DNA from 4 places in the Methylobacterium sp. XJLW genome. Region 4 is predicted to be linked to each of the others. Evidence: riboswitches for the same ligand, from Rfam matches in the RefSeq annotation. Region 4 holds a riboswitch; each other region holds the start of a gene.
The links. Region 4 has a riboswitch for cobalamin ahead of A3862_RS01010 (TonB-dependent siderophore receptor). Riboswitches for the same ligand answer to the same signal wherever they lie in the genome.

Region 1 (7,753 bases), 910 kb from region 4:
GTCGCCGTGCTTGGCGACGCGCATCCGCGCGTCGGCGTCGGTGGGCTCCTCCTTGGCGAGGTAGGTCGAGACACGCCCCTGCCGGACCCGCGGCACGCCCGCGGTCAGCGCCCAGTAGATCTTCCGCGCGGCCCGGGAGCGGAAGCTCTTGGCGAGCGTCGCGGCGGCGAGCCGGGTCTTGGCGACGATCAGGCAGCCGGCCGTATCCTTGTCGAGCCGGTGGACGAGGCGCGGCTTCTGGCCATCCGGGCCGGTGAGGGCGGCGAGCAGGCCGTCCACGTGCCGGACCGTCCCCGAACCACCCTGGACCGCGAGGCCGAAGGGCTTGTTGAGGATCATCATGTCGGCATCCTCGTAGAGGATGAGCGACCGGATGAATTCGGCATCGTCCTGCTCGCGGGCGGCGTTGCGCGGGCGCTCGGAGGGCTGGTCGAGGCGCAGCGGCGGCACGCGCACGCTCATGCCCGGCTCCAGCCGGTCGTTCGGCTTGGCGCGCTTGCCGTCGACGCGCAGTTCGCCCTTGCGGACGATGGTCTGCACGCGGGTGAAGGGCAGGAGCGGAAAACGCGCGGTGAGGAAGCGGTCGATCCGCATGCCGGCCTCGTCCGGCTCGACCATCAGGGTCTGCACCCCGGAGGCGAGGGTCGCGGAGGCGGCCGCGCGCTGCTCGCGGCGGGTCGGACCGGGTGTCGGCGCGGGGGAAGGGGCCGGGGCAGGCGCAGGGGCCTCCGAGCGCTTGGAAACGGGCCGGCTGCCGGGCTTCGCCGCCAGCGGACCGCGCGGCGCGGCGGCGTCGCGCCGCGGCTTCGCGGGCCGGGCCGGGGCTGCGGCTGCGGCGCCCTGCGCACCCCAGGGATCGCGCGCACCCGCATCGTCGCCGCGATTGCGGGCCGCGCGCTCTGCAGCGTCGCGGGCGCTGGTGCGCGGGCCCGTACGGGCACGGCCGTCGGCCTGGAACTTGCCGGGCTTGAACTTGCCCGCATCGAACTTGCCGGCCTGAGGCTTGCGCCCCTTCGGCCCGCCGCTTTTGGGAGGTCGTGTCGTCATGCTTCCGCCGGCACCCGTCTCCGCTTCGGACGGAGCGTCCGGGCGCATGGGCCGCGGCGTCGCGGACGTCCGGACCGATGGGATTGCACGGCTGTAGCATCGCCCGCGCGCAGCGGCAAAGGCGGCAGCGCGATCGCGCCCGTCAGGGCTCCGCGTCCCACGCCGCGCGGAGCAAGGCCTTCAGCCCGGCCGGGAAGAGTTCCGGCCCGCCCGGGACGTCGAGCCCGTCGAGATCGCACCACCGCGCCACGCAGGCGGTGCCGCAATCCTCGTGGAAGACGAAGCGCTCCTGTCCGTCGAACCGGCCGGGCGGCAGGGCGACCGGGAACAGGAACAGCACCTCGTGCCCGACCTGCCCCTCGTGCAGGAAGATGTTCTCCACGACGCGCGGGCCGCCGAGCACCGTGACGGTGACGCCGAGCTCCTCTTCGAACTCCCGGATCAGCGCGTCCTCGGCCCTCTCACCGAACGCAACGCTGCCACCGAGGGGCCGGACACCTGTCAGCCGTCCGTCATCCGCATGGATCTCCGCCACCAGCAGGCTATCGCCGCGCCGGGGGAGCCCCAAGGCCTTCACGCGGATCTCCGCAGGGGGACGCCAGACCGTCATGCCGAACCGGCTAAATCGTTCCCGACGGCGCCGCAACGAACCGGCGGGCCGCCGCGTCGATCCACGACAACTCCCGGACGTGCGGTTGACGCCCGGACGCACGACGGCCAAGCTGTTCCTCGACGGTTCCCCTCGGGGATCAAAAGGGAACGCGATGAGGGGTCCGCCCCGAAGCCGCGGCTGCCCCCGCAACTGTAAGCGGCGAGCCCTTCACCACCACGTCACTGGGTCACCCCGGGAAGACGGTGCGAGGGCGGCGACCCGCGAGCCAGGAGACCTGCCGTCAGCCGTGGTCACACGCGAAACGCGCCGGGCGGGGTGTCCTGGCGGGTGTCGAGGCGCCGTCAATCCCGAGGGGAGGCGGCCGCCGAGGCCTCGTTCGCGGTGACGTGCCACAGCAAGCGCGCCCGCGACGCCGTTCCCATGTCCGTCTCCACCGTTTCGCGACCTGCGATCCCTGTTCCGGGAGGCCTCCGCGCACCCGCTCAGGCTCAGGTTTCCAGGCGGTCAAAGCATTGTAATGTTATTACAATGCTTATAGGACGAAGGGGCCGGCGCGCGCCGTGCACGGACCGCTTCCCCCATGCTTCTCTCGATCCATCGCGCCCGCTCCGGCGGGCCGGCTCCCCTCTGCGGCGTTCTCCTCGCGCTCCTCGCCAGTCCGAGCGCCGCCCAGGAGGCCGTCACCCTGGATGAACTCTCCGTGGCCGGCGCGGGCGGAGACCCGAACCGCGCTGCGCCGACCGGCCTCAATCTGCGCACCCCCGACCGGACCGCGAGCCGCCTCGGTCTGACGCCGCTGGAGACGCCGGCGAGCCTCGACATCGTGTCGGGTGAGACCGCGCGGCTGCGCGGTCAGGACACGATCGCCGAGGCCGTGACCCAGGACGCCACCGGCATCACCACGATCGCGGCACCCGGCAACGGCAACGGCGCCTTCACGTCCCGGGGCTTCGCCGGCCCGAACTCGATCCAGCAGCTCTACGACGGCACGCGCTTCTACGTCGGCGCCAACACGGTGACCTTCCCGTTCGACACGTGGAACGTCGAGCGGATCGAGGTGCTCCGCGGCCCGTCTTCGGTGCTGTACGGCGACGGCGCCATCGGCGGCGTGATCAACGTGGTGCCGAAGAAGCCGGTCTTCGTGCCGATCAACGTCGCCCGCGCCGTTGTCGGCACGGATGGCGTTGCGCGCCTTGCGTTCGATTCGGGCGGTGGAATCGGTCAAGCGGAGTTCGGCGACACCTTCGCGTATCGCCTCAACGTCAGCGGCAATCGCGCCGACGGCTGGATCCGGCCGGAGGGCGATTTCCGCAACCTCGCGGTCTCGGCCGCCCTGCTGTTCCGACCGAGCGCCGATCTGGCGTTCACCCTGAGCCACGATCTCGGCTACCAGGAGCCCGCCCGCTACTGGGGCACGCCGCTCGTCGAGGGACGGATCCCGGACCTCATCCGGTTCAACAACTACAACGTCCGGGACGCGAAGATCACCTGGGCCGACAACTGGACCCAGCTCAAGACCGAATGGTCGCCCTCGGCCGACATCACGATCCGCAACACCGCCTACCGGCTCACAAGCCGGCGCCACTGGCTCGACGTCGAGCAATATTCCTACAACCGCGGCACCGGGCTGGTGGACCGGGGCGACTATCTGGAAATCTACCACAGCCAGGAGCAGGTCGGTGACCGGCTCGACGCGACGTTCCGGGGCAGCCTGTTCGGCTTGCCCAACCAGTTCGTGGCCGGGTTCGACGTGAACCACATCGACTTCCGGCACACCAATAACTTCTACTTCGACCAGACCACCAGCGTGCCGCTCGTCGGCTACGATCCGGGCCTCTTCCCGCAGAACGGGCGAGCCCGTCCGGCCTACGCCACGCAGACGAGCCAAGCCTCGGTCTTCGCGGAGGACCGTCTGATCCTGTCGGACAAGCTCTCGTTCCTCACCGGCGTGCGCCTCGACGTGCCAACGCTGAATCGGGAGGACCTGCAGACGGGATCGCGGTTCGAGAAGACCTACCGGGCGCTGGGCTACCGGTTCGGCCTCGTCTACAACCCGACGCCGGACAGCGCGCTCTACGCCCAGTACAGCTTCGCCACCGACCCGGTGAACAGCCTGATCACGCTGAACCAGTCGCTGGCGGGCTTCAAGCTCGCCACAGGCGATCAAGTCGAGATCGGCGCCAAGGGTCTTGCCTTCGACGGTGCCGTGGAATGGACCATCGCGGGCTACCGGATCGTCAAGGACAACCTGATCTCGGCAATCCCCGGCCAGCCGACGCTGTCCACGCAGGTGGGGAGCCAGTCCTCGCAGGGATTCGAGCTGGCCTTGGGCTGGCGCTTTGCTCCGGGCTGGCGGCTGGACGGCAACCTCGCGCTGCTGCACGCGCAGTACGACCGGTTCGACCAGACGGTGAACGGCGCCACCGTGTCGTATGCCGGCAACCAGCCCATCGACGTGCCGGAGCGGGTGGCCAACCTCTGGCTGACCTGGGACGTCTACCGCGACTGGACCGCGCGGGTCGGGCTTCAGAACGTGGGGCAGGTCTACAGCGACTTCGGCAATACGGCGCGGCGCCCGGCCTACAACCTCGTCAACGTGGTCCTCGACCATCAGGTCACGGCGGAGTCGCGCCTGTCCGTGCGGGTCTACAACCTGTTCGACAAGGTCTACGCGATCAGCGGCAATGCCGTGAACGGGGTCGGGACCAACTGGCTGCTCGGGCGGCCGCGCTCGGTCGAGGTCGCCTACACGGTGACGTGGTGAGCCTGCCGCGGCGGCTCGGCAAGGCGGGACGGCGCTGGCTGCTGCTGTTCCACCGCTGGGCCGGGATCGCCGCGGGGCTGTTCTTCGCCCTGTGGATCGGCTCCGGACTGGTGATGCTCTACGTGCCGTTCCCGGCGCTCACCGGGGCCGAGCGCCTGGACCGACTCGCACCGATCGCCTGGGAGCGCGTCGCGGTGGCGCCCGACGACGCGCTGCGGGCCGGCGGTCTTGCCGGCGTGCCGGCGGCCTTCGCCCTGGAGATGCGCGGTGCGGAACCGGTCTACCGGATCGCCGACCGCGAGGGGCGCCGGGCCACGGTCTCGGCGCGGACCGGGGAGCGGCTCGGCCCGCTGAGGCCCGAGGATGCGTTGCGTCTCGCGGCCGAGGGGATTCCGGGCGCACATGTCGATCCGGTCGAGCGGGACCAGTGGACCGTCACGGCCCGGTACGACCCGCTCCGGCCATTCCTGAAGGTCGTCCTCGACGATGCGGCCGGGACCGAGCTCTACGTGTCTCAGGTCACCGGCGAGGTCGCCCTCGACACGACCCGCTTCGAGCGCGGCTGGAACTGGGCCGGCGCCGTGGCGCACTGGATCTACCTGACGCCGCTGCGCGCCCGGGCCGATCTGTGGCGGACGGTCCTGCTTTGGCTGTCCGGCTTCGCCGCCCTCGGGGCGCTGAGCGGCCTCGCGATCGGGATCTGGCGCCTGCGCCTCCGCCGCCGCTACGCGGGCGGGGCCGTCACGCCCTATCGCGGTCTCGCACGCTGGCACCACCTGTTCGGCCTCGCGGGCGGAATCGGACTCAGCACCTTCATCCTCAGCGGCTGGATTTCGATGAACCCGAACCGCTGGTTCTCGTCGAACGCTGCGCCCGCCAAGATCCGCGCCGCCTATGCCGGACAGCCCGCCCCCCTCGGCCTCGACGCCGGAGCCCTGCGGGGCTTCGCAGAGGCCGGAACCCGCGCGCTGCGCTTCGCCGCCATCGGCGGGTCCTGGTGGATCGTCGCCGACACACCGGCGGGAGCCCGGAGCCGCAGGGCGGATGACGGCACGCTCCTCGATGCCGCCGCGCTCGCGCGGGCCGCCGGTCCGGCCCTGCCCGGCGGATTACGGACGGCAGAGACCCTGACCGCCTACGACCTGTACTGGTATCCGCACGGGATCGACCCACGGCCGCTTCCGGTGCTGCGCCTGCGCTTCGCTGATCCGGACGCCACGTGGCTCCACGTCGATCCCCGGGACGGGACCATCCTCCAGCGCCTGGATCGCTCCGGCCGCATCAACCGCTGGCTGTTCGACGCCGCGCACCGCCTCGATCTGCCGGGGCTCAGCGGCAACCGCTCGCTCCACGATGCCGCCCAATGGGTCCTGAACCTCCTGGCGGCGGGGATCGCGGTCACCGGTCTGGTCGCGGGCTGGCGCCGCCTGCGCCGCGTTCTGTCGGCCTAAGAGGCCGGCCGAGGCTCCCGGTGCCCGACGCGGCCGATCACGCCCGCTTGGTCGTCACGCCGAAAGCGCAGTGACCCGGTGCCCGCCGACAACGCGACGTCCGGCGCAGCCCTGGATGGCTTCGCCGCTCGCGCAAGGACGGCGCCGTGGCGGCCGCAGCGTTCAGAACCGCGCCGTCAGGAACAGCCGCACGTTCCGCCCCGGCAGCAGGATCTCGTCCTTCTTGAACGAGGTCGAGTTGCGGATGTCGTCGTTCAGGAGGTTGCGGCCCTGGACGCCGAGGGTGATCGCGCTCGCCCCGTAGACCGCGGGATCGACCGCCTTGGTGTAGCTCAGCTCGGCCCGCAGGTCGTCGTAGCCGGGCGTGGGCGTCTCGTAGACCGCCGTGGCGTCGTGGCTGAAGGCGTGGATGAGGTTCACCCGCGCGAACCATCCGTCGGCCCGCAGGTAGACGCCGCCGCCGAGCCGGTAGGGTGGGATGCGCGGCACGTTGGTGCCGTTGTCGAACTGAGCGCGGACGAAATCGAACTGCCCCTCGATGCCGGCGAAGCCGTTGCCCACCGGCAGGAGGTCGTACTGGCCGATGATCTCGGCGCCGTAGAAGGTCGCGTTCTGCTGCTGATAGACGATCTGCCGGTTGTCGGTGCCGACACCGCAGGAGGCGAAGTCGTCGTCGCAGGTCAGCCCCGTGTAGTTGCGGTAGATGAAGCCGGTATAGCGCGTGAAGTAGCCGGTGGCGTCGAGGCGGAAGGGTCCCTCGGCCCGCCGGATGCTGGCCTCGACGGTCCGGGCGCGCTCCTTCTTGAGGTTCGGGTTGCCGATCTCGAAGGTCGCGGTGGCGTCGTGGGGCCCCTGCGAGAACAGCTCGTAGCCGGTGGGTCCGCGCTCGACATAGGAGCCGGTGAGGCTCGCCACGAAGCCGTAGGGCAGATCCTGCAGGGCGCCGATACTGGCGCTCTTCGGCGCGAAGCGGCGGGTCCGGGCGTACTGGAACGGCTCCTGCCCGTCGACGGGCACGTAATCGCTGGGGAACTGCGCGGCCGTACTCGACAGCCGATCGACCTCGTAGCGCCCGGCCGCCTGCAGACGCGTGCCCGGACGCAGCTCCAGCTCCTCGAACAGGTAGACCGCGTTGGCACGGGACTCGGTCTTGGGCAGGAACGATTCGAGCTGCGTGTTGATCACACGCCGGTCCGACTGGAAGCCGAGCGCGCCGGTGAGCTTGCCGAGATCCGTGAAGACCGGGACGTGCTGGAGTTCCAGGCGCCCTTCGGCCTCCCGGTTCTTGAAGATCGCCTGGACGCCCTCGATCCCGTCCTCGCCGATGCCGACCTCGTTGTGGCGGTAGACCGAGTAGCCCGCCCAGTAGCGGATCACCTCGAACGGACCGTCGAGGGGCCGGTACTCGCCCCGCGACAGGACGCGGTCCTGGTTCGGGGTCAGCCGGGTCCGGTCCTGCTCCGCCACGCCGCCGGGGATCGCATAGATGGCGTCGTAGTGGCTGAAGGAGATGCCGACGAAGCCGCGGTCGCCGATCGCCGAGATGCCGACCGCGCCGCCCTGCGACTCGTTGTAGGAATTGCGCTGGATCCCGCCGGGGATCGCGTAGCTGTCGTTGGCCGTCTTGAAGCCGTCGGCGTGGACCGCGATGCCATCGCCGCCGGCATCCACCGTGGCGGCCCCGAGACGGCCGTTGTCCACGCTGGAGAAGCCGGTGGTCACCTGCCCCTGCACCCCGTTCGCCGGAATGAAAGTCGGCACCCGGTTGTTGTCCGCCGAGACTACGCCGCCGATGGCGCCGGAGCCGTAGCGCAAGGTCGCGGGGCCGCGGATCACCTCGATCCGGTCGGCCACCAGCGGATTCACCGGCACGGCGTG
Region 2 (7,753 bases), 2.2 Mb from region 4:
TCTCGTCCAGGAGATCCGGGCCCTCTGGGCCGCGGGCGAGCCGCGCCGGCCGGCGTGGCGGATCGGCATCGCGGAGATCTTTCCCGGCGAGGGCCGCCCGCACCCGCTCGCCTACACCCTGACGCCGGTCCGGCTCTACAGGAAGGACCGGGGCCGTTACGCCGCCTCGCCGGTGCACGACCGGGTGGCGCTGGAACCCGGCGTCACGCCGGGGCGGCTCAGGGGCGTGATCCATCATTTCTCGGTGCGCTCGCTCGGCGACCAGCTCGACAAGCTGAATCGCTACTCCGACCAGCAGGCGGAGGACTTGGAGACGCGGGGCGTGGTGATCCCGACCTGGCGGGTGTTCGTGGAACTGCCGGGCAACTTCCTGAAGGCCTATCTCGGGCGCCGCCACTTCGTGCGCGGCACCTACGGCTTCCTGACGGCGATGAACTACGCGATCTCGCGGCATCTGCGCGTCGCGAAGCATGTCGAGCGCCGCCGCGTGGCCGCCGCCCGCCAGGATCGGGTTGACCCGCCGGATCCGACCTTCTAGAGCCAGAGCGCCGGAGACGTGGCCGAGCGGCTGAAGGCACTCGTTTGCTAAATGAGCATACCCAGAAATGGGTATCGAGGGTTCGAATCCCTCCGTCTCCGCCATTTAGCCCTAAGATGTTATAAAAGCAGCGCTTTTCTCGCTTCGTCCGGCCAGCTTTGGTGACACAGCGTCATCGTAGCCGTACGGGATGAGGCCAAAGGTGCGGCGCGCCGACGACCTGCAATGCCGTCGTGGGCGCTGGTCCGTGCGACTCAGGGTGCCATCCCATCTCGTCTCCACGGTCGGACAGACCCACCTCGTCCGGGGTCTCGACGCGAGCACCGAGGCTGTTGCGCGGCAGCGACGGTGGATCGCGCTGGCGCTGCTCTGGGACTGGATCGGTGCGCAGACCGTTTCGGACGGTTGGCAGCCCGCCCGGGCGGCTGCCCTGACCGGTTCAGGACGGTCCCGCGACGATACCGGGCGAGAGTGCCCCGACCCAACGCCTCATTCTCTCCCCAAAAGACGACCCGAAAGGATGGCCGCGATCATGCTCATCCAGGGGGGGCATCGCGCCAGACCACAATGCTCACGACGCTGGAGCGCTGGTTGATGGAGATCGATGGGGTCCAGACCAAGCAATCTCGGATGCAGCATGCCCTTGCCGTCCGGGAGTTCGCACAAACTCAGCCGTTAAACTATGCCGTCCGCGGCGTGGATCGACGCACCGCGGGTGAGTTCGTCAGCGACGTGCTCCTGCGGAGTCGGGCGTCTCAGGCCACGGTCCATCGACAGATCGCGGCGCTCTCTTCGATGTGGCAGCGGCTCATCAAGCGTGGCTTTGTCGCCGACAATCCGTGGCAGGGGCAGGGTAGCTTCTCGAATAGATCGAGGCAGGAGCCATCGAAGCGCGCCGACACCGCTGATGAGCTTGTCACGCTCCTCACGGCTGATCCTGTGGCGATCATGGGCCTGCGCGGTAGGGGACGGTGCTGTTCGACCTCATGCGGGTCGGCTTACTGACCGGCTGCCGCATCAGCGAGCTTTGTCAGCTTCGCACCGCCGACATGCGCACAGAGGGGCGAGCGTTCCGCATCTCTCACGGAAAACGGAGCATGCCCGGCGCGTCGTACCAGTTCATGGATCAGCTAGGCCGATCTTGCAGCAGCGCGTTGCACGCTCGTCAGACGGCTGGGTATGCTCGGGTCTCACGCCCGCGGGGCCGGACGGGAAGCGAAGCTGGATCGTGGTGAAGCGATTTGCCACCTTTTGCCAGAAGGTGCTTGGGCCCAGCAAACAGGTCGATGTCCATAGCTTCAGACGATGCTTCGCAACCTATCTCCAACGGGCCTCTAAGCACACCACAACAGTAAACAGCAGCGTTATCGCCGAGCTTATGGGTCACGCCAAGCCGCGCTCGGCCTTGCCGTATACGCGTCAGGACTCGGACCGGAGCAACTCCGAGCCGCCATCGAGGCTTTAGATCGGGCGATCGAACCACAGGTGATCAAGCCTCTTATAGCCAAACCGTGTCGCTTCGCGTCCGGTCAAGTTCGGCAATGGGTGTGACGCGGTAATTGGCTCGATGCGCGGAAGCGACCGTTCGATAACGGCGAGGTTACGGACCCCATTGTCACAGCGAGGCCACACACGGTCGCCGATCTTCCTCATGGCTTGACGTGGCCTGACAAGGCGACGGATGGTGACAGCGACGGTTCCCTTCGGGGATCAAAAGGGAACGCGGTAAAGGGCTTGCCCTGAAGCCGCGGCTGCCCCCGCAACTGTAAGCGGCGAGCCCAGCACCACCGCGTCACTGGATGTGCCTCATCCGGGAAGACGGTGCGAGGGCGGTGACCCGCGAGCCAGGAGACCTGCCGTCAGTCGTGGTCACACGCGAAACGCGTCGGGCGGGGTGTCCTGACGGGTGTCGAAGCGCCGGGCTGACGCTGGGCGTGGAGACCTCATTCGCGGTGACGTGCCACTCCCGTCGCCCGAGGCTCCCGTGTCCCGTCGTCCCACCATCCGAATGCTCTCGACCTGGTCGGGCGTCGGCCTCGCCGCCCTGGCCTCGGCGGCCGCAGCTCAGGACCGCTCCACGCCGAGTGCGGCGACCACCGAGACGACGCTGGAGGAGATCTCGGTCACCGCCGACACAGCCGTAGCCGCATCGCCGCGCGTCGGTCCGGCCGCGAGCGCGGGCTACGTCGGGGGTACGACCGGGATCGGTGGGATCAGCACCCCCGTGGCTTCCGCCAGTTCGGGTGTCATCACGGGCGCACAGCTTAACAGCCGTCCGGTGACGCGCCCCGGCGAAGTGTTGGAGTCGGTGCCGGGCCTGATCGTCACGCAGCACTCCGGCGAGGGCAAGGCCAATCAGTTCTTCTTGCGCGGGTTCAACCTCGACCACGGCACCGACATAGCCCTGTTCCTCGACGGCATGCCGCTCAACATGCGAACCCATGCCCACGGTCAAGGCTACGCCGACATCAACTTCCTGATCCCGGAACTCGTCGGCGCGGTGGAGTTCCACAAGGGTCCGTACTTCGTCCGCGACGGTGACTTCGCCTCTGCGGGCTCCGTGCGGATCGACTATCTCGACACGACCGCGAAAAACGTCGCCCTGACCTCCATCGGCAGCTTCGGCTACAAGCGCGCGCTCTCGATCACCACCGTACCACTCGGTGAGGGCAACCTCCTCCTCGCGGGGGAAGCCCAGGTCTACGACGGCCCGTGGGTGGTCCCGGACGCCCTGCGCAAGATCAACGGCGTGGCCCGCTACAGCCAGGGTACGCCGCTCGACGGCTTCTCGGTCACCGGCATGGCCTACGCGGCGCGCTGGACCGCCACCAACCAGATCCCAGAGCGCGCTGTGGCGGAGGGGCTGATCAGCCGCTACGGCACGATCAACCCGACCGATGGCGGCGACACCTCGCGCTTCTCGCTCTCGGGCAAGTTCAGCGCAACGGACGACACGGGCGTGACGCGGGCCTCGGCCTACGTCATCCGATCCCAATTGAACCTGTTCAACGACTTCACTTACTTCCTCAACGATCCGGTGAACGGCGACCAGTTCCACCAGCTCGATCAGCGCATCATCGGCGGCGGCGAGGCCCTGCACATCTTCCAGGGCGACCTGTTCGGGAGGCCGATGGAAAACGAGATCGGCGTGCAGACCCGCACCGACTCGATCCGCGTCGGCCTGTTCAACACAACGAACCGGCAGTATCGCTCGGGCGTGCTCGACGACCGGGTGCTGGAGACAAGTGGAGCCTTCTACTTCGACAACCGCGTGCGCTGGACCGACTGGCTGCGCACCAGCGTCGGTTTCCGCGCGGACGGATACTACGCCAGCGTCGTCTCGGACACGCCGGCCAATTCGGGCAAGGCGCGCGATGGCATCGTCAACCCAAAGCTCGGCCTGACGCTCGGGCCGTGGTTCGACACCGAACTCTTCGTGAACTACGGCGGCGGCTTCCACTCGAACGATGTGCGCGGCGTGACCGCCACGGTGGATCCGACCTCCTCGCTGTTCAACACGACCCGCTCGCCCTTCCTCGTGCCCTCCACGGGCTACGAGATCGGCCTGCGCAACCGGTCCATTGCCGGACTGGAGACGAGCCTCGCCCTGTTCCGGCTCGATTTCGCCTCAGAGAACCTGTTCCAGGGCGATACCGGCACCACGGAGCCGAGCCGCCCGACCCGCCGCTTCGGCGTGGAATGGACCAATCGGTATGCGGTGACGCCCTGGCTCGCGCTGGAGGGCGACCTGACGATCACGAACGCTCGCTTCTCGGACTACGACCCGGTGGGCAACCGGGTTCCTGAAGCGCCGACGACCATCGCGTCGGCGGGCGTGACCTTCGGCGAGCCGCTAGGCTGGTTCGGATCACTCCGCTTCCGCTACTTCGGCCCCCGGCCGCTGATTGAGGACAACGCGATCCGCTCGCGGGCGACCGCGCTGTTCAACGGCCGGGTGGGCTACAATTTCGACAACGGCATCAGCGTCTCGCTGGACGTACTGAACTTGACGAACAGCAAGTCTGACCAGATCACCTACGCGTATGTTTCACGGTTGCCCGGCGAGCCCGCCGAGGGGCTGATCGACCGCGTGTTTCACCCGGTCGAGCCTACGGCGGTACGTCTAACCATCGCTGGAAAATTCTGAAGGACCGGTCCGGTCCACACGGGCTCGTATAAGCCCACCGAGTGCCCCGGAAGCGGGGACGAGGCTTTTGAGCGCTCGCGGGGGCGGGTGCGCCAAGCCGGAAGCCCTGGCAGCTCCGGCGGACCTGCCGTCGCGGGCCTCGATGCAGTGAGGCCGCCGGGAGGCTGCAATGGGCCCTATCTGAACAGCGGCAACTCTGCGCCGAGCACGCAAAGGCCGACCAGAAACAGGGAGCCACCCGCAGCTTCAAGAATGACGCGCAGACGGTCGCTGATGAGAGACGCCGCGGCAGAGGCCGTTCCAGCCACGAAGCAAGCCAGACTGATCAACGTCACCGCAGCGCCTCCACATCGGCATGGGACGCCTACGCTACGGCGTGAGGGAGCAGGAAGTTTCGGCGAGGGTTCGCCGAGCCGGCGACGACGCGGTCGAGCTTAGGGGCAGCGTTTCGCGCCCCCCTTGGCATCCATGCCCGCCCTTGTCGCTGAGGGGCGAACGGTAGGCGGACGTGGACGGCCAGCCTGAAGCCGGCGGCGGCGGCCTAATGTCTGATTGGAGACATTTCAATCCAAACTTGCTCTTCCCGGTGAACGCCGCTCGCACATCCCGTGCAGGCGGTGGGAGGGATCTCGGAGGCCTCAGGAAATCCAGCCGAGCACCGCCACCAGATGGTCGGCCTGGGCTCGGGTCAGGCCAGAGGCGACGGCGGATCCATTCCGGCAGACCGCAAAGGTCCCGTCAGCGGACGCACGAATTTTGATGGAGGCCATGGAGCTAAACCCGCGATCATGTCGCGGCCGATGTCGACGGCTCCGTACGAGCCGCGTGAGATGTGACCCCGGTTCCCCCATGGGAAAATGCGGCGGACCGCCTCAGGTCTGTGGCTGGAACCCAAGCATGTCCCGCTCGCGCATCCGATGCGCGCTGATCAATCCGTCGTCGTCCGCAGCACTACCCGGAGATCCGCGTTGATCACGTGGACTGGGATGGGTGGCAAACGCAGCCATCGAGGTAAGCAGCGGATAAAAAACACGAAATTCGAGATCATGGGCGGGTCGCGTCTCCGCGGTCGCCCACCAACCCGAAACCGGTGTTTCCTCACAACGGGTTGGCACGCCAAAAGTCGGTTCGCCCCCGCAGCCGCGGCCTGTGGATTGCACTCCCTGAGCGCCCTCCCATCCCGTCGCCGCGACGTCGCACTGGACGCTGCCGAGCTGCGATCAAAAACGGTGCGAACGGCGCCCCCTGACGCAAACCGACCTGCGCCTGGTGAGAGTGCCCGGCCCAAAACGCGTTTGGACTCATCGGCGACGGCTTGCCGGGATCTTGAGCGGGCGGGGCCTTCTCCCCGGCGGAATGACGTCAGGCCGGCGTTCTGGCAACGGAGGCGAGCAACCGGCGGCCCGGGACGGCCCGCTCAGGGGCGGCGCGGGTGCTTGGAGCCGAGTTGGCGCTAGGCTTGGCCACAGACCCGTGCCGGTCTCGACGTCGAGCGTCATGGCCCCAACGCGATAGCGGCCTGAAGCGAAGCCCGCATTGGCCAACGCGAGCAGCCGGTCGAAGCCAAGGATCACCCCGCCCTGGGGGTGTCCCGCCGCGCGGCACGAGATGCGCTCATCGCCGAGGGCTGAACGGCATCAATCCCCCCCCCGAACGCGGGGCTACGCTTCCAACTCCACGTCGCCTTCAGGCTCGGCCTGGCAGGCGAGGATGTAGCCATCCTCCCTGTCGCCGTCGCCGAGTGCGTCCTGCACGGGCATCCGAACCGTCCCGCTCCGCAGCTTCACCATGCAGGTTCCGCACGTCCCGGAGCGACAGGCGCTGTCGATGCGGACCTTCGCCTCGTCAGCCACGTCGAGCAGCGTCGCTCCCTCGCGAGCCGTAGACGTCTTACCGGTGTCCAGGAATTTGACCTGACCGACGACCGTGCCGGACTGTCCGGTCCTTCCGGTCGGATCGCGACGGTCCGTTCCGAAGGCCTCTGTCCGTATCTGACCGGCCGGCACGCCCAGATCGAGCAGGACCGCCTTGACCGCGTCCATCATGGGCGTCGGTCCGCAGATGTGGGCGCGGTGGAGCGCGATATCCGGCACGGCGGCCGCGACGAAGCGGGCATCGATGCGACCGGTATGACCCTTCCAGGCCTCCCTACCCGGTGCGGACATCGCGACCGAAACGTGTAGCCTGGGATTCCGCTTCCTCAGCGTCTCGATCTCGTCCTTGAAGATGTAGTCCTGCGGGCTTTTGAAGCTGAGGAGGAGGTAGATCGTGCCGGGCCAGTCCGTCTCGGTCAGGTAACGCACGCTGCTCATCATGGGCGTGATCCCGACGCCGCCGCCGATCAGCACGACGGTCGGCCATTCCCTGCCGGAGAACACGAAGCCACCGCTCGGCGCCTCGACCTGGACGCGGTCGCCCGGTCGCATCTCGTCGTGCAGCCAACGGGAGACTGCGCCGTTCTCCTTGCGCTTGACGGTGATCTCGATACGGTCCCGCCACGTCGGCGACGAGGCGATGGTGTACGAGCGGCGGGTCGGAATGCCCTGCCGCGTGATCTCCAGCGTCAGGTACTGCCCGGCCACATGCCGGAAGGGGATCTCGCCGCCCTTCGGATCGACGAAGCGGAACGTCCTGACCGTGCGGGTGACCTGCGCGACGTCGCGCAGTTCCAGCTCGCCGAACCACCGCACCGTCCCGGTCGCCTCGTCGTTCCGCGCGTAGGGCGTTATCGCGGGACGCAGCAGCGAGGTCTCGGGCACGATCTCGACGGGTTTGCGCCGGATTTCGGGCGACGGGAAGCATTTGCCGAAGGCCAGCAGCAGCCGGGGGTCCCCGGAGATCCGGATCTTCCGCCTCGCCAGAGCCCAGACCAAGCTCTTTTCCCTGGCGAGGAACCCGAGCCACGTCTTGGCGTCGGCAATCACACGCAGGTTGGGCTTGTCGACCAAGCCGTCGCGAACGGCGATCTTTCCATCGCGGACGGTGACGGTTGCTTGGCGGCTCTCGGCGCCGGTGAAGGTGAAATGGAAGACCGCGTCGAGATCGCGCGCCTGCGCCCGCTGGAACAC
Region 3 (7,753 bases), 3.1 Mb from region 4:
CCCTGGTCCGCGCACAGGCGGCGCGCCTCTCGACCCGAAGCGTCCAGCGGGAGATCGATCGTGCCGAAGGTCGCGTGACGAGCGCCTACGATACCGGCATCACCGGCTGGGACCCGAATCCGGCCGCCGCGCAATCGAGCTTCGAGGATCCGCAGCTCACCGCGCTCCAGGCGCCGCTGACCAGCGCGATGCTCGATCTCTACGCGCGCACGCTGAAATGGCCCGTGGCCAACATGCGCTACGAGCTCCTGAACAATGCGGTCAATCGGGGCTGGAGCTGGGGCTCGGGACGACAGGCACCGGAGGTGCTCTCGAACCTTCAGGGCACCCTGGCCCTCGACGGGCACCTGCGTGTCCTCGTGGCGCACGGATTCACCGATCTCGTAACCCCGTATTTCGCCTCGAAGCTCCTGCTGGCGCAGGTCCCGGCCTACAGTGCCGGTCGCCTGAGCCTCGCAGTCTATCCCGGCGGCCACATGTTCTACACGCGTCCGGATTCCCGCGCCGCCTTCAAGGCGGATGTCGAACGGATGTACATGGACGCTCTGAAGGTCCGCGATGGCGGCTCGGCGCGTTCGGCCGGCGCACCCGCGGAACGTCTCAGGACCGCACCGTGACGTGTTCGGCCGGGATGCAGGCAGCGGGGTCGTCGCCGGTCGGATCGTGACCGGCGCGACCGATCAGACATCGTCGAAGGCGAGAGCTTCGGCCGGGTACTCCACCATGCTCCGGCGCTGAGCGTCGGTATTCTGCCACTCGCCGACCTTCATGTACCGGCCTTCGCGATCGCGAACCTCGACCACTTTCCCGATCGTGGGAATCGACTGGAAGCCCTGCGGCCAATTGGACGCGAAGTAGAACACCTGCTCGACGCGCTCCGAGAGGTGGCAGATCGCCGGCCCGAAGGTTCCGAGCCCGAAGACGAGGTAGCGGCCGTTCACCAGAGCGGCGACGTCGGAGATCAGCGATTCGCTCTGGATCTCTACGGGCAGGCCGCGCTGCGCCGCATAGGCCTCCACTTCTGCAATGACCGGGTTGAGACGGTTCTCGAAGACGAGCTTGACGGAACGAATGCGGCCCTCGGCCTGCAGCCGGTCGATGACCATCCGGTAGAAGGCGAAGGGCGGCTGCGGATAGTGCGGGTCGACCCAGGTGCTGAAGATGTCGCCCGACCGGATATGGATCAGGAGCTGATCGTCGGGCTTGGCCGCAAATGTCCGCGGCAGGCCGTTGAACAGGGGCCGGATCACATCCTGAACGATCGCGCGCGAGTCGATCGGGCCCTGCAGCGCCGTCACCCGCTCGAACTGCGTCGGATCGAAATACAGCCCGGACAGGAAGTAACCGTCCGGCGGAAGCGGCTCGTCCGGCGGAATGAACGTGATGCCGTCGCAGGTCAGCCTCTGGGTCAGAAAGATCACCTTGCTGCGGTCGACCTTCGGGACCTTGATGTATTTCAGGTTGAGCGCCTTCGCGATCGAGACCGCGATGATGTACTGCACGAGGCAGTTCCCGAAGGCGCCGTTCTCGAACAGCGACAGGCCGACGAGGTTGCGGCTTGCCTGGCCAGGCGCGGATTCGAGATTGTAGGTGACGTAGACGTTAGCGCCGGGCTTCTCGTTCAGGAGCGTGATGTCGAGCCCGAGCAGCGCCCGCAGGGCGATGAGGTCGATGGCGGCTTCATCGGCGCGGATGTCGACGCCTGCGACGAGCGCCGGATCCGGCACCGCGATCCGCACGAGACGCGCCCAGGCCCGCTCGTCGGCGCCGATGGCGGCCACGAGGGCGCCCGGCTTGGCGATCCAGCCGACGATGTCGGGCGCGGACCACGTGACGCCGTCCTGCGAGACCTCGACGGCCACATCGCCGACCTCGGGCGCGACAGTATCCTGTACGGGTCGCAGCGCGACCGCGCGGATCGGAAAGCGACCGTCCAGATCGATCTCGAGCCAGGCGGTGCCTTCGTCCTGTACGATCCGGGGGCCGCGGCCGGTGGCGAGATCGACGAGGACCGGGCTCGGATCGTCTGCGAGGGCCATCGGGTCTCCGAGAACTGAGCGGAGGCGCCCATGCCGGGCCGGCCGGGCATCCGGTGCGGCGGTGCCCGCATCGGGGCGCGGACGTCAAGCCCGGCCACCCGCGAAGGGACGCACGGGAATCCGAACGGATCTGGCGCCGCTCCGTTGTGTCGTCGCCGGCATGCGTCTACAACGTGTCGGTGACGGTGCCCTGGCAACGGGGTGAAAAGGGAATGCGGTGAGGGGTTTCGCCCCGATTCCGCGGCTGCCCCCGCAACTGTGAGCGGCGAGCGCCTGCCAAGCGCCACCGGAGCGATCCGGGAAGGCGGTGGGCGCGCCGAGCCGCGAGCCAGGAGACCTGCCGTCGCAACAGGATCCCGCAATGCCGCCGGTGGGGCGGCTGGAGACACTCGACGATGACCGCTCAGACCCTCGCCCCCGTCGCCGCCGGTACCCGCTCGTCGGAGCGTCCGGTCGCCGTCGCGCTCGCGGCCATGCTGGGCCTCGGCCTGCTGTTCATGGCGGGTTTCTCGCCGGCGATCGCGTTCCACAACGCGGCGCACGACTTCCGCCATACCCAGAACTTCCCCTGTCACTGACGCCCTCGGCGCAGGGATGATCATTCGGCTTCTGTCGGCGGCCCTGGCCGCCGGCTTCTTCGCGGCTGCCGTTGTGACGGGCCTCGAACTCACGCTGACCTCGCCGCTGATCGTCGCGGCCGAGCGCTACGAGCAGCAGGAACCCTCGCATCAGGCCGCGAAGGCCCTTCCGATCGTGCTCGCCCATGCCGGGCATGACCATGCCGCGCCCGACGCGGCACCGGAATGGCAGCCCGGCCCCGGCCTGCCGCGGATGGCCTTCACCGGTCTTGCGACCCTCGTCGGCGGCGTCGGCTACGCCCTGCTGCTCGGCGCGGTGATGATCGCCTGCGGCCGCGAGCCGACGCCACAGGTCGGTCTCGCCTTCGCGGTGGCGGGCTTCGCCAGCGTCGCCCTCGCGCCGGGCCTCGGCCTGCCGCCGGAACTGCCCGGCAGCGCCGCTGCACCGCTGGCCGCGCGGCAGGCCTGGTGGGTGATGACCGCGGCGGCGACCGGAATGGGGCTCTACCTGATCACGATCCGCCGTGCTCTGATTACGATCCTGGGTGGCCTCGTCCTGATCATAACCCCCCACGTCGTCGGCGCCCCGCAGGCACCGGAGGCCGCGTCGGAGCTTCCGGCCGCGCTGGCCGCACAGTTCGCCGCCCGGTCGCTGGCGATCAGCTTCGTCTTCTGGATCCTGATCGGGTTGGGGCTCGGCTGGGCGTGGCAGGCGTTTTCCCGCGACACGCAACGGGGAACGGCCCGTGCCTGAGACCGTCCTGTACGTCTGCACGACCTGCCGCCGTCCGGACGACGATCCGGATGGACCGCGCGCCGGAGCACGCCTTCTGGAGGCGCTGCAGGCCGGGAGCGCCGGCACGCCGGACCTGCGGGTCGAGGCGGTGGAATGCCTGTCGGTCTGCAAGCGGCCCTGCACCGTGGCGGTCGCCTCGGCCGACCGCTGGACCTACGTCTACGGCGACATGGATCCGGCCGCCTCGGCGGAGACCATCCTCGCCGGACTCGCGGCCTATGCGGCGACCTCGGACGGCATCGTGCCCTGGCGCGAGCGTCCGGAGGCCTTTCGCAAGGGCGTGATCGCCCGCATCCCCCCGTTCCCTGAACCCCGCCCGCTCCCCGCCGGCACCCTGGAGGCCGCGGAATGACCATCGTGAACAAGATCCCCTGCACCATCGTCACGGGCTTCCTCGGAGCCGGCAAGACGACGCTGGTCCGCCACGTGGTCGAGAACGCCAGGGGGCGCCGCCTCGCCATCCTGGTCAACGAGTTCGGTGACGTCGGCTTCGACAAGTCCTTCCTCGCCGCCTGCGGGGTCGAAGGCTGCACCGAAGAGGCTATCGTCGAGCTGCCGAATGGCTGCATCTGCTGCACGGTCGCGGACGATTTCGTTCCGGCGCTGGAGACTCTCCTCGGCCGCGCCGAGCCGCCGGAGCACATCCTGATCGAGACCTCGGGCCTCGCGCTGCCGAAGCCGTTGGTTCAGGCGTTCCAGTGGCCGGCGATCCGCTCGCGGGTCACCGTCGACGGGGTCGTCGCAGTGGTCGACGGCCCGGCCGTCGCCGCCGGCGTCTTCGCGGACGATCCGGAGGCACTGGCCGCCCAGCGGGCCGCGGACCAATCGGTCGATCACGACAATCCGCTGGAAGAGGTCTTCGAGGACCAACTCCTCTGCGCCGACCTCGTGGTCCTCAACAAGGCCGACCTCATCGATGCCCCGACCCGCGCTCGGGTGCGTGCCGAGGTGGAAGGCCACCTGCCCCGGGCCGTGAAGGTGGTGGAGACCGAGAACGGCGTCATCGACCCGCGGGTGCTGCTCGGTCTCGCGGCGGCCGCCGAGGACGATCTCGATTCCCGTCCGTCGCATCACGGCGAGGGCGAGGATCACGACCACGACGACTTCGAGACCGTGGCGCTGCCCGTCCGCCCCGCGATCACGGCGGGCGATCTGGCGGCCCGGGTCGAGAAGGCAGCCGAGATCCCGGGCGTCCTGCGGATCAAGGGTTTCGCCGAGGTCGAGGGCAAGGCGATGCGCCTCGTGGTGCAGGGGGTCGGCCGGCGCGTGGCCCACCATTTCGACCGGCCGTGGAAGTCTGGGGAGGCCCGGGACGGCAACCTCGTGGTGATCGGCCTCAAGGGGTTCGACCAGCGCGCTGTCGCTGCGGCCCTCGCGGGATGACGGCCGCCGCGCGCGCCTGCGCGGCTGACGGCGGCGCGCCGGTGCGCGCGGCCGCGGTTTAGGGGCCGTCGATGCATCTCGTGCGCATCGATACCGTCTCGCTCGACGAGGGTGAGGCGGCGGTGGATCTCGGGCAAGAGCCCGGCGATCTGGTTGTGCTTTCGTTCACCGACAGCGACCTCGCGGCGGTCGGTCAGGCCCACGCCGCAGAGCCCGGTCTGCCGAGTCTCCGGCTCGCGAAGCTCGCCAAACTGCGGCATCCGCTGTCGGTCGATCTCTACGTCGAACGCGTCGTGGCGCACGCCAAGGTCGTGGTGATCCGTTGCCTGGGCGGACTGGATTACTGGCGCTACGGGATCGAGCGCTGCGCCGAAACCGCGCGGGCGCACGGCGTCGTGCTCGCGGTCCTGCCGGGCGACGACCGGCCGGACCCCCGTCTCGCGCCGTTCTCCACCGATCCCGCCCTCGCCGGGGAACTCGACGCCTATTTCCGTGCCGGTGGTCCCGGCAATCTCCGGCGGATGCTGCGATCCCTGGCCATCCGGCTGGGCGCCGAGGGGGCGGTCGAGCCTCCGCAGCCCCTGCCCCGCGGCTTTCCCTGGTGTCCGGGTTGCGGCGCTCTTCCCCTCGAAACAGCCATTGCCGCGGCTGAAACGGCGATCCCGCTCGACGGCGCGCCGTCGCCCGCCCATCCGCTGGCCCTGCTGCTGATCTATCGCTCCGCCGTGCTGGGCGGCGACACCGAGCCGTTCGTCGCACTCTCAGCCGCCCTGCGCGCCCGCGGGATCGGGGCTCTGCCGTTGGTCGTGTCGAGCCTGAAGGAGCCCGAGGCCGCCGCGGCAGTCGCCGATGCGGTGCGGGCGCGCAGGCCCGACCTCGTCATCGCAGCCACGGCGTTCTCCGCGCGTGAGGACGGCACCGACTTCGTCCTCGACGGCGCCGGCTGCCCGGTCATTCAGGCCTTCACGGTAGGGTCACCGCGCGTGGCCTGGGAGGCGTCGGCCCGTGGCCTCGGTGCGTCCGATCTCGCCATGCAGATCGCGCTGCCGGAATTCGACGGCCGGCTCTCGGGCTTTCCGATCTCCTTCAAGGAGGAAAGCCCGGAGGTCGCCGGCTTCACCCAGCGGCGGGCCGTGCCCTACCCCGCAGGCATCGCCGCCCTGGCAGACCGGGCCGCGGGATGGCTGCGGCTGGCCGCCCTGCCCCGACCGGCGCGCCGCGTGGCCCTGGTCCTGTCCGACTATCCGGCCCGGGGCGGCCGGGCCGGTTTCGCCGTCGGTCTCGACACGCCCGAGAGCGCCCGCGCCATCGCCGCCGACCTCGCCGCCGCGGGCTACGCGACGGGGGCGCTTCCGGAAGCCGGAACGCTGATGGCGGATCTCACGGAGGGTCCGGCCGCGTTCCGCGTGCCCCTCCCCGCCTACCAGGCCTGGTGGAACACCCTCCCCGAAGAGACGCGCGCCTCGATCACCGCCGTCTGGGGCGAGGCCGAATCCGATCCGGCCTGCGTCGACGGCGCCTTCCGGTTCCGGATGCTGACGGGCACGACCGCATCCGATCGGAGCGTCGCTCCGGATCGCACCGGGGACGGGGCGATCCGTGACCGCGGTCGGCTCGACGTCTTCCTGCAACCGGACCGCGGGCGCGATCCCGATCGCAAGGCCGGCTACCACGATCTCGACCGGGCTCCGACCCATGCCTATCTGGCGTTCCATCTCGGCCTGCAGCAGCACTTCGACGTTCTGGTGCAGCTCGGTACGCACGGGACAACCGAGTGGCTGCCCGGCAAAGCCGTGGCCCTGTCCCCCACCTGCTTGCCGGCGCTGTGCGTCGGCGGCCTGCCGGTGGTCTATCCCTTCATCGTCGATGATCCGGGCGAGGCCGCGCCGGTCAAGCGGCGCCTCGGCGGCGTCGCGCTCGGTCACCTGACGCCGGACGTCGCCGTCCACGCGTTGAAGCCGGAGGCCGCACGCCTGCGCGAGTTGGTGGAGGAATACGCCGCCGCGAGCGTGCTCGATCCCCGCCGCGCCGAACTGGTGGCCCGCACCATCCTCGAGGAGGCCGAGGCCGCCGGATTGCTCGACGGCGCCGGCATCGGCGCGGACACGCCGATGGACGAGGCGCTGACCCGGCTGGACGCGCACCTCTGCGACCTCGGCGAGACCGTCTTCCGCGACGGTCTCCACGTCTTCGCCCGAGCCCCGGGCGAGGCCGCGGAGGCGGTGCTGGCAAGCGCCGCCGCCGAGCGGACCGGGCTGCTCGCAGCCCTCGACGCCCGATTCGTCCGGCCGGGGCCCTCCGGCTCGCCGTCCCGCGGGCGCAGCGACGTGCTCCCCACCGGACGCAACCTCGCAACCCTGGACCCACGGGCCATCCCGAGCCGCGCCGCCGCGCTCCTCGGTGAGAGGGCCGCCGCCGCCGTGGTGACCCGCTACCTTCAGGACGAGGGTGCCTATCCGGCCCGGATCGTCATGGATCTCTGGGCCTCGCCGACACTGCGCACCGGCGGCGAGGATGTGGCGCATGCCCTCGCCCTCATGGGCGTGCGGCCGGTCTGGGACCATGCCAGCACCCGCGTCACCGGTTTCGAGATCCTTCCGCTGGCGATGCTCGACCGGCCCCGGATCGACGTCACCGTGCGGGTCTCCGGAGCGTTCCGCGACACGTTCCCGGAGACCCTGGCGCTGCTCGACCGGGCGACCCGCGCCGTGGCCGACAGGGACGAGGCCGACGACGAGAATCCGCTGGCGGCGGCCCGCCGACGCGGCGAGACGGCCGTTCGGGTCTACGGCGCCGCGCCGGGCCGCTACGGCGCCGGTACCGCCGCAACGGCCCTCGACGGCACATGGGATGGCCGCGCCGATCTCGGTCGCGCCTATCTTGCGGCCAGCACGCACGCCTATGGCGACCGCGAGGCGCCGGATGCGGACTTCTCCGCCCGGGTGGCGGGAGCCGAC
Region 4 (7,753 bases):
GTCGCCGAGCTGGGCTCGTCCTCGAAGCTCAATGCGGAATGGGCATTCCTGACGATGCTTCGGGACGAGGGACGCCGGAGCGCCGCGACGTTCCTGACCGATCATGGGCCGGATCTGGGCCGGCGTCCGTCTTTCGACCTCGACCGACTGCTCGAAGGCGTCTGACGCAGCCGGAACGCCCCGTCGCGCATGACAGAGCTTGCTGAACTTGATAAAGATCAAGGTGCATATATTGATTTATGATTTATGTTTATTCGGTATAGATGCAGCATGTATTCCATTTATCAGTCTTGCGCGTCGCAGATCGACGATATCTTGTCAGACTAAATGGGTCTCTGCCCAAGCCTCTTCACACCGGTTCACGCGCATGATCGGCGCGGCACTTCGCAGTCGGACCGGCTCGATTCCGGGGGAGCACCTTCACACCGAAGACCGCTCGTCGCATCCGGCCGGCCCCGGAAACGGCCCGGCGCCCACAGACAGAGGAGTGAACGCTTATGCACACGATCCGGGCTCTTCGCGCGGCGCTGGCCGCCTTACCCCTGTTGACCTTCGCGACGTTCGCGGACGCGACGGCCGCTGGTCCCGCACTGGGCAAGGCGCTGGCCGGACCGACGGTGTCGGAAGCCAGGGTCACCATCGGCCGTCACAAGGCACTTCCGAAGAAGAAGCGTATCCATCGCGAGCGGAAGATGTAGGGGCGATCGAGCGACCGCAAATGCACGACTGACTTGACCGGCTGGCTTAGAACCGAACCGATCGAGAGCATCTGCCCGGTGCAAAGCCAGCCGGTCAGGGTATCGGGTTCGCGCCGAAGGAGAAGTTTTGGCACGGGGCCACCGCGACTACGGCGATGAGGCATGCCGCGATCCAAGGCTGGACGGCAAGGCCGGCCCTGAGATGGAGCGGGTCACCGAAGGACCGTATGCCGGGTCATGAGCTCGGGCCGCGCGTTCGGCAATCAGCAACACGATGCCAAGAGCGTTCCATCGGATTTCCATTCAGCTGAGACGCTCGGCGCCCAGCGGCGCATGAAACAAGGCGTCGATGACCGCTCGTCCGTTCGGTTCAGCATAGCGCATATCCAGCCGCCATCGGCCCGCCGATCTCATTCGGACCCGCGTCGTCCGAGCCCAATCCGGTCCATCACCGCAACGTGAGAGCGGTGCATTCCATCGGGGATCGGACTGTGTCCATAGCGCCACACGTAACGTAACACTGTTACAAAGTTTGTCAGGCCCGTTGACCGGATGCGCGCCGGTGGCGAATATCGTCCAGCCAAGGTTCTTCGGGTCCCGGCCCGGAGCTAAGACGGGAATTCGGTGCGCTTTTCGGAGCGAATCCGAAGCTGCCCCCGCAACTGTGAGCGGCGAGCGCCTGCCACCGATGACCACTGGTGCTTGCACTGGGAAGGTCCGGCGGGCGCTTTGACCCGTGAGCCAGGAGACCTGCCTTCGGCACGATGACGTCCCTCGGGCGGGGTGCCCCGGCGGAGCGCGCGGTGTCGCCGTCTCGTGGGCGACGCTGCCCGTATCCCCGTGGCCTCCACCCGGCAACAGCGAGTGTGTGGTGGCGACCTCCGAACGTCCGTCTCTCGGCGAGCCTGCGCGGTTTTCAGCGCCATCAGCGCGTCGTCCGCGGACTCCGCATCGCGGTCGGCGGCTGGCGCTCGCCGCTGTCCTCTCGGCCGGGCTTCCGATCGAGGACGTGCGGGCGCAGGAGAGCGTGACGTTGGAGGAACTCTCGGTCGAGCAGGTCGGGGAGGGTGCCGGCCGCACGACGGCCTCCGGGCGCGGCACCATCGGCCTGATCGGCCCGACGCCGGGATACGGAGCGGGCACGGCCGTCAGCGCCACGCGCACAGCCACTCCGCAGATCGACGTGCCGGTGGCCGTCTCCGTGGCGCCGCGGGAGACGATCACCGACCTCGCCGCCACCCGCGTAGACCGGGCGTTCAACTATCTGCCCGGCGTCGCCCAGCAGAACAATTTCGGGGGGCTTTCGATCTTCAGTTACGCCATCCGTGGTGTGACGACCTCGGAGATCTACAAGAACGGTTTCCCCCTCAATCGCGGGACCCCGCCTCCGCCCGACGCGCAGAACATCGAACGCATCGAGGTGCTCAAGGGACCGGGGGCGGCCCTGTTCGGACGCAGCGATCCCGGCGGGCTCGTCAACCTCATCACCAAGCAACCCACCGCCGAACGGTTCGTCGAGTTCGGCAATCAGGTCGATTCGTTCGGTCTGACCCGCGGTACCATCGATGCCGGCGGTGCCCTGAACGCGGACGGGACGGTCCTCTATCGCTTCAATCTCGCCGCACAGGGGGCCGGCAGCTTCCGCGACTTCGTGGACAGCGACCGGCTGCTCGTGGCTCCAGTGGTGAGTTGGCAGGTCACGCCGGACACACGCGTTACGGTCGAGACCGAGTTCGTGAAGAACCGCATCGTCTTCGACCGGGGCGTGATCGCGCTCAATCGCCAGCTCGGCTTCCTGCCGCTCTCGCGGTTCCTCGGCGAGCCCGGTCAGAGCACCTACCAGAACAACAATTCGCTGCAGGTCCGCGTCGATCATCGCTTCGATGAGAACTGGCAGATGCGGCTCGCCGCTTACTTCAACACCGGCGATCTGGAAGGGGAATCGGCGGAGATCCGCGGAATCGCCGCCAACAACCGCACCGTCTTTCGCGACCGCAACGTGCGCGACTATCGCTGGGACGTGGCGGTCGGTCAGGCCGACCTGATCGGGCGGTTCGATACGGGCGGCATCGGCCACACGCTCCTCCTCGGCATGGACCGGGAGAGCACCGACAGCCGGACGGTCTATCTGCGCTCGAACTTCCGCACGAGCCCCTTCGCCCTCGACATCTATTCGCCGGTCTACGGACAGGCGCTGCCGCCGATCACCATCCCACGCAACAATATCGAGCGCATCACCAATACCGGCCTCTATGCGCAGGACGAGATCGTCCTGAGCCCGGAATGGCGGGCGCTGATCGGCCTTCGGCTCGACATCTTCGAGCAGAGCTTCCGCGAGCGCGTGGTGCGCAGCCAAGTGGACCAGTCGCGGGTCGCGGCCTCGCCCCGGGCGGGCCTGGTCTACCGGCCGATCCCGGAACTCGCCTTCTACACCAATGTCGGCACGAGCTTCCGGCCGAATATCGGCACCGACGCCGCCGCCGTCACGCGCGGCACGGCGCTGCCGCCCGAGACCGGCCTCGGCTACGAGGTCGGCGCCAAGTCCGAATTATTCGGCGGCAATTTGCTCCTCACCGCCGCCGCCTTCCGCGTGGAGCGGGAGAACGTGCTCACGCCCGACCCGGCGAATACCGGCTTCTCCCTCGCGGCCGGCGCCGTGCGCAGCCAGGGCTTTGAGCTGACGGCTCAAGGACAGATCACGCCGGAACTGAAGCTCCTGGCCGGCTACGTCTATGCCGATGCCCGCGTTACCAAGGACAACGTGCTTCCGGTCGGCGCCCCCCTGGTCAACGTGCCCCGCCACTCCGGCAGCCTGCTCGCGGTCTACGAGCCAGCAGGCGCGTGGCGCGGCTTCGGGATCGGCGGCGGCGTGCGCGGCGTGGGCGAGCGGGCGGGCGACGCGGCGGGGTCCGGCTTCACCCTGCCGGGCTTCATCGCGGTCGATGCGCTGGCCTATTACAAATTCGGCAACGCCCGCGTGGCGCTCAACATCGAGAATATATTCGACACCGATTACTATGAGAGTTCACTGAACGTATTCCGCGTCTATCCGGGCTCGCCCCGTCGCATCACGGGCTCCGTGACGGTGCGGTTCTGATGGCGGTTGAGCCGGTGTTGGCGCTCGGCCGCGTCGTCAAGCAGTTCGGAGGCAGGACCGCCCTCAGCGGTCTCGACCTCACCCTGCGCGCGGGTGAGGTCTATGCCCTGCTCGGTCCCAACGGTGCCGGAAAGACCACCACGATCAACCTCATCCTCGGCTTCCTGAAGGCCGATGCGGGGGAGGTCCGGGTCTGCGGGATCGATGCAGGGACGGATCCCATCGCTGCCCGGGCGCGCACCGCCTACATCCCGGAGCAGGTGGCCCTTTATCCGGGGCAATCGGGATTGGAGAATCTCCGTTACTTCGCGACCCTCGCCGGTCTCGCGATCGATCGGGCGGAGGCCGAGACGCATCTCGCGGCGGCCGGCCTGGCGCCCGAGGCCTGGTCGCGGCCCGCCTCCGGCTATTCGAAGGGGATGCGCCAGAAGGTCGGCATCGCCATCGCGCTCGCGCGAAAGACCCGGCTGCTGCTGCTCGACGAGCCGACATCCGGCCTCGACCCATCGGCGGCGGCGGCCTTCTCCGGGACGGTGCGGGCGGCGGCGGAGCGCGGCACGGCGGTGCTGATGGCGACCCACGACCTCTACCGCGTGCGCGAGATGGCCGACCGGGTCGGCGTGCTGGCGGGCGGGCGCGTCGCCGAGGAGATCGATCCGAGGCGCTACGCGCACACCGATCTGGAACGCCTCTACATCGCGCGCCTGTCGGGGGCGGTCACGTGAGGCGCGTCCGCGCGGAGTTGGCGCTGCTGTGGCGGGACGCGCGCGTCCGCTGGATCGGCGGCCTGCTCGTCCTGCTCCTGATGGTCACGGGCCTCGGCGCCTGGCAATCCGCCCGCGATTACGGTGCCGAGGTCGCGCGGGTCACGGCCGCAGAGCGGGCCCGCTGGCTCGGGCAGGATGCCAAGAACCCGCATTCCGCCGATCATTACGGCCTGTGGGTGTTTCGCCCCTCGTCGCCCCTCTCAATCCTCGATCCCGGCACCGAGCCCTATACGGGCCGGATGGTGCGGATCGAGGCGCACCTGTTCAACGATGCGGTCTACCGCGCCGTGCAGGATGCCGGCCCCTTCGACCGGGCCGGCCTCTCCGATGTCTCCGATGTCGTCGGCCTCGTTGTTCCCCTGGTGGCGCTTCTCCTCGGCTTTGCCGCCTTCGCGGCGGATCGCGAGCGCGGTACCCTGCGCCTCGCCCTCGGCAACGGCGCGCCGCCCGGCCCACTCTTTGCCGCCCGCTTCGCCGCCCTGAACCTCGTCCTTGCGGTCCTGGTCTGCCTGCCCCTCCTCACGCTCGGCGGCGTGGCCATTGCGAGCCTCGGCACCGCGGGTTGGCAGGCTTGGCCGCGCCTCCTCGTCTGGGTCGCGGTGCAGGCCCTCTACGGTGCCGTCTTCCTGCTCATCGCGATGATCGCCTCGCTGCTGGCCCGCACGGCGCGAGGAGCCTTGACGATCTCCCTCGCGATCTGGATCGCGCTGTGCCTCGTCGCGCCACGGCTCGCGACTGCAGGCATGGAGATGGTCTCGCCCGCCCCGTCCTATCGCGAGACCCGGCTGCGGATCGACGGGGACCTGCGTCCCCATAAATCCGCCGAAGCCAGCGATGCGCGAGCGCAGGCGACGCTCGCCCGCTACGGCGTGAGCGATCAGCAGGAACTCCCTGTGGATCTGCGTGGCCTCATCATGGTGGAGAACGACCACCATGCCTTCGCGGTCTACGACCGGGAACTCGGGGCCTTCTTCGCGGCCCTGGCTGCGCGGGATGCCGCGTTCGGCTGGGCGGGCCTGCTCTCGCCGCGCGTCGCCCTCCAGCGTGTGTCGGAAGGCCTTGCGGGGACCGATTTCGTTCAGCACGCCCATTTCGTCTGGTCTGCCGAGGCTTACCGGCGGGCGATCTCGGAGCGCATGAATGCCGAGATCCGCGACAACCCACAGCGCGACGGGCGCGCCATGCTGGCGGGGCCGGAATTGTGGCGCGAAATTCCGCCCTTTGCCTTTGCGCCCCTGCCGCTGTCGCGGTCCCTCGCCGAGATCCGGGTCCCGGCCCTCCTGCTCGGTCTGTGGCTGGCGCTGCTCGCCGCCGGGAGCATCCCCCTGATCCGCAGGCTGGCCCCGTGAGCCAATCGCGCTTTCTCCCACTGCTGAGGACCGAACTGCGCCTGATTCTTCGCGAGCGGCTGACCTGGGCGATCCTCGCCGCGCTCCAGGTGGCCCTCTGCCTCGGGGGCCATACCGGTGCCCAGCGTGTGGCGGGCGAACGGGCCGCGATCGCGCAAGCCTCGGACGATGCCGCGCGCTCCCTTCGAGACGCTAAGGAGGCCGCCGCCCGCTACGCCGTGCCGCGTGCGATGACGGTCAATTACTGGCAGGATCCGACCCACGCCTTCGGCTACATGCACTACTTCCTCGCCGCCTACGCCGTGAAGCCGCCGACGCCCCTGGCCGTGCTCTCTGCGGGGCAGAGCGAGATCCAGCCCGCCGTCATGAAGACGAGCTTCGGCTTCAGCACCGTCTTCGAGGACACGGCCTACGAACTGGGATCCTCCGCCGCGCTGAGGCTCGGGCCCTTCGACCTCGCCTTCGTCCTCATCTACCTCGTTCCCCTGGCGGTGATCGCCATCGCGGGAACGCGCCTCGCCGCCGAGCAGGATGCCGGGATCCTCCGCCTCATCGCGGCCCAGCCCGTACACCCCCGGATCGTCGCGGGCGCGAAGTTCGGCGCGGCAGCGCTCATCCTCGTCGCCGCCGTGATCGGGGGGACGGCGTTGGCCCTGGCGCTGGCGGGATGGCGGGACCTCCCTCCGGGCTGGGCCACGACCCTCGCCCTGTTGGCCGCCGCGCTCTGCGCCTATGTCGTGCTCTGGGTCGCCGCCTGTGCCCTCGCCGCCAGCCTATGGCGCGGGGCTGTGGCGTCGCTGACGATCCTCGTGCTGACCTGGGCCTGCGTGACCGTTGTCCTGCCGGCCCTCCTCGGTCTCGCGGTGGACAAACTGGCGCCGCCCCCCTCGCGGATCGCCGCCATCGACGCCAGCCGCCAAGTTCAGGATGCCTTCTACCGGGGCGACGAGGCGGCGAAAGTCACGGCCGCATGGCTGACGGCGCGGTTGCCCGGCACCACGGACCGACCCGACTTGCGCGAGACGCCGCAAATCAAGCGGCTGGCCCGGGATGCGTTCTACGAGACGACGCTCGCCCCCTACCGCGCAGGGATGCAGGCCCGCGCCGAGGGCGCCGCGGCCTGGAGCGCACGCCTGGCTCTTCTGTCTCCGGCGACGACGCTCGCCCTCGCGCTCGACACGGCGGCGGGCACCGACGCCGCCCGCCACGCCGCCTTTCTCGCTGCAGCCTCCGAGTACCGCCGGAGCCTGCGCGCCTTCTTCGAACCGCGCATCCTGGCGCAGGAGCTGCGGCCGGCGGCCGTCTGCGCAGGCTGCCCGGCGCGCCTCGATTTCGACGCCTACGATGCCGTGCCGCGCTTTCCGACTGTGATCGCGGCAGACGCAGCGCGATGGCAGGCCGCGCTCAGTGCGCTCACCCTGTGGGGCGTGGCATTGGCTCTGGCCGGGCTGGCCTTCCGCCGCTTCGCGATATGGTCCGTATGAGCGCTGTCGCGACGTCGGCTGCCCGCCCGGATTTTGAGACGCGGCCCGGCGATGCAGAACGTCGAGCCGCGTCGCTCCGCGCGCATTGGTCCAGGCACGCGTCGAAGCGGCGACTGGCGGCTCTCGTGCGCGAGCGGCCGTACACCCCGGTGGGATTTGCCGGCGGATTGAGCCGTCGCGGCTTCTGCATGCTCCGCGGGGGCACCGTCTGGACCCCGGCCGCGCGCCCAAATCTGCTTTGCCGTCTTGAGGACCAGTCGTGACGACCACGGACGTGAAGCGCCCGCCGCGCATCCTCTCGATCGACGCCTTGCGCGGGCTGGTGATGCTCCTGATGCTCGTCGACCACGTGCGGGAG

Region 1: it holds a riboswitch for cobalamin, as region 4 does, so the genes downstream of both, A3862_RS26785 (TonB-dependent receptor) here and A3862_RS01010 (TonB-dependent siderophore receptor) in region 4, are expected to answer to the same signal.
Region 2: it holds a riboswitch for cobalamin, as region 4 does, so the genes downstream of both, A3862_RS11210 (TonB-dependent receptor) here and A3862_RS01010 (TonB-dependent siderophore receptor) in region 4, are expected to answer to the same signal.
Region 3: it holds a riboswitch for cobalamin, as region 4 does, so the genes downstream of both, A3862_RS16700 (CbtB domain-containing protein) here and A3862_RS01010 (TonB-dependent siderophore receptor) in region 4, are expected to answer to the same signal.

The regions. Positions count from the first base shown of each region.
Region 1 covers NZ_CP016429.1:5,813,784-5,821,536, reverse strand. Annotated here, with positions in the region: gene A3862_RS26795 (RluA family pseudouridine synthase) at 1-1,047, opposite strand, end outside; gene A3862_RS26790 (NUDIX hydrolase) at 1,190-1,624, opposite strand; cobalamin riboswitch at 1,764-1,956, shown strand; gene A3862_RS26785 (TonB-dependent receptor) at 2,241-4,424, shown strand; gene A3862_RS26780 (PepSY domain-containing protein) at 4,418-5,875, shown strand; gene A3862_RS26775 (TonB-dependent receptor) at 6,038-7,753, opposite strand, start outside.
Region 2 covers NZ_CP016429.1:2,433,634-2,441,386, reverse strand. Annotated here, with positions in the region: gene A3862_RS11230 (glycosyltransferase family 2 protein) at 1-538, shown strand, start outside; tRNA gene A3862_RS11225 (tRNA-Ser) at 551-642, shown strand; gene A3862_RS11220 (hypothetical protein) at 1,106-1,543, shown strand; cobalamin riboswitch at 2,216-2,413, shown strand; gene A3862_RS11210 (TonB-dependent receptor) at 2,547-4,685, shown strand; gene A3862_RS11205 (2Fe-2S iron-sulfur cluster-binding protein) at 6,347-7,753, opposite strand, start outside.
Region 3 covers NZ_CP016429.1:3,585,826-3,593,578, reverse strand. Annotated here, with positions in the region: gene A3862_RS16710 (S10 family peptidase) at 1-617, shown strand, start outside; gene A3862_RS16705 (discoidin domain-containing protein) at 681-2,039, opposite strand; cobalamin riboswitch at 2,206-2,398, shown strand; gene A3862_RS16700 (CbtB domain-containing protein) at 2,435-2,617, shown strand; gene A3862_RS16695 (CbtA family protein) at 2,634-3,371, shown strand; gene A3862_RS16690 (DUF1636 domain-containing protein) at 3,364-3,765, shown strand; gene cobW (cobalamin biosynthesis protein CobW) at 3,762-4,796, shown strand; gene cobN (cobaltochelatase subunit CobN) at 4,868-7,753, shown strand, end outside.
Region 4 covers NZ_CP016429.1:224,485-232,237, reverse strand. Annotated here, with positions in the region: partial or broken gene A3862_RS01025 (patatin-like phospholipase family protein) at 1-165, shown strand, start outside; gene A3862_RS01020 (hypothetical protein) at 498-698, shown strand; cobalamin riboswitch at 1,265-1,471, shown strand; gene A3862_RS01010 (TonB-dependent siderophore receptor) at 1,708-3,795, shown strand; gene A3862_RS01005 (ABC transporter ATP-binding protein) at 3,795-4,520, shown strand; gene A3862_RS01000 (DUF3526 domain-containing protein) at 4,517-5,911, shown strand; gene A3862_RS00995 (DUF3526 domain-containing protein) at 5,908-7,395, shown strand; gene A3862_RS00990 (DUF1624 domain-containing protein) at 7,721-7,753, shown strand, end outside.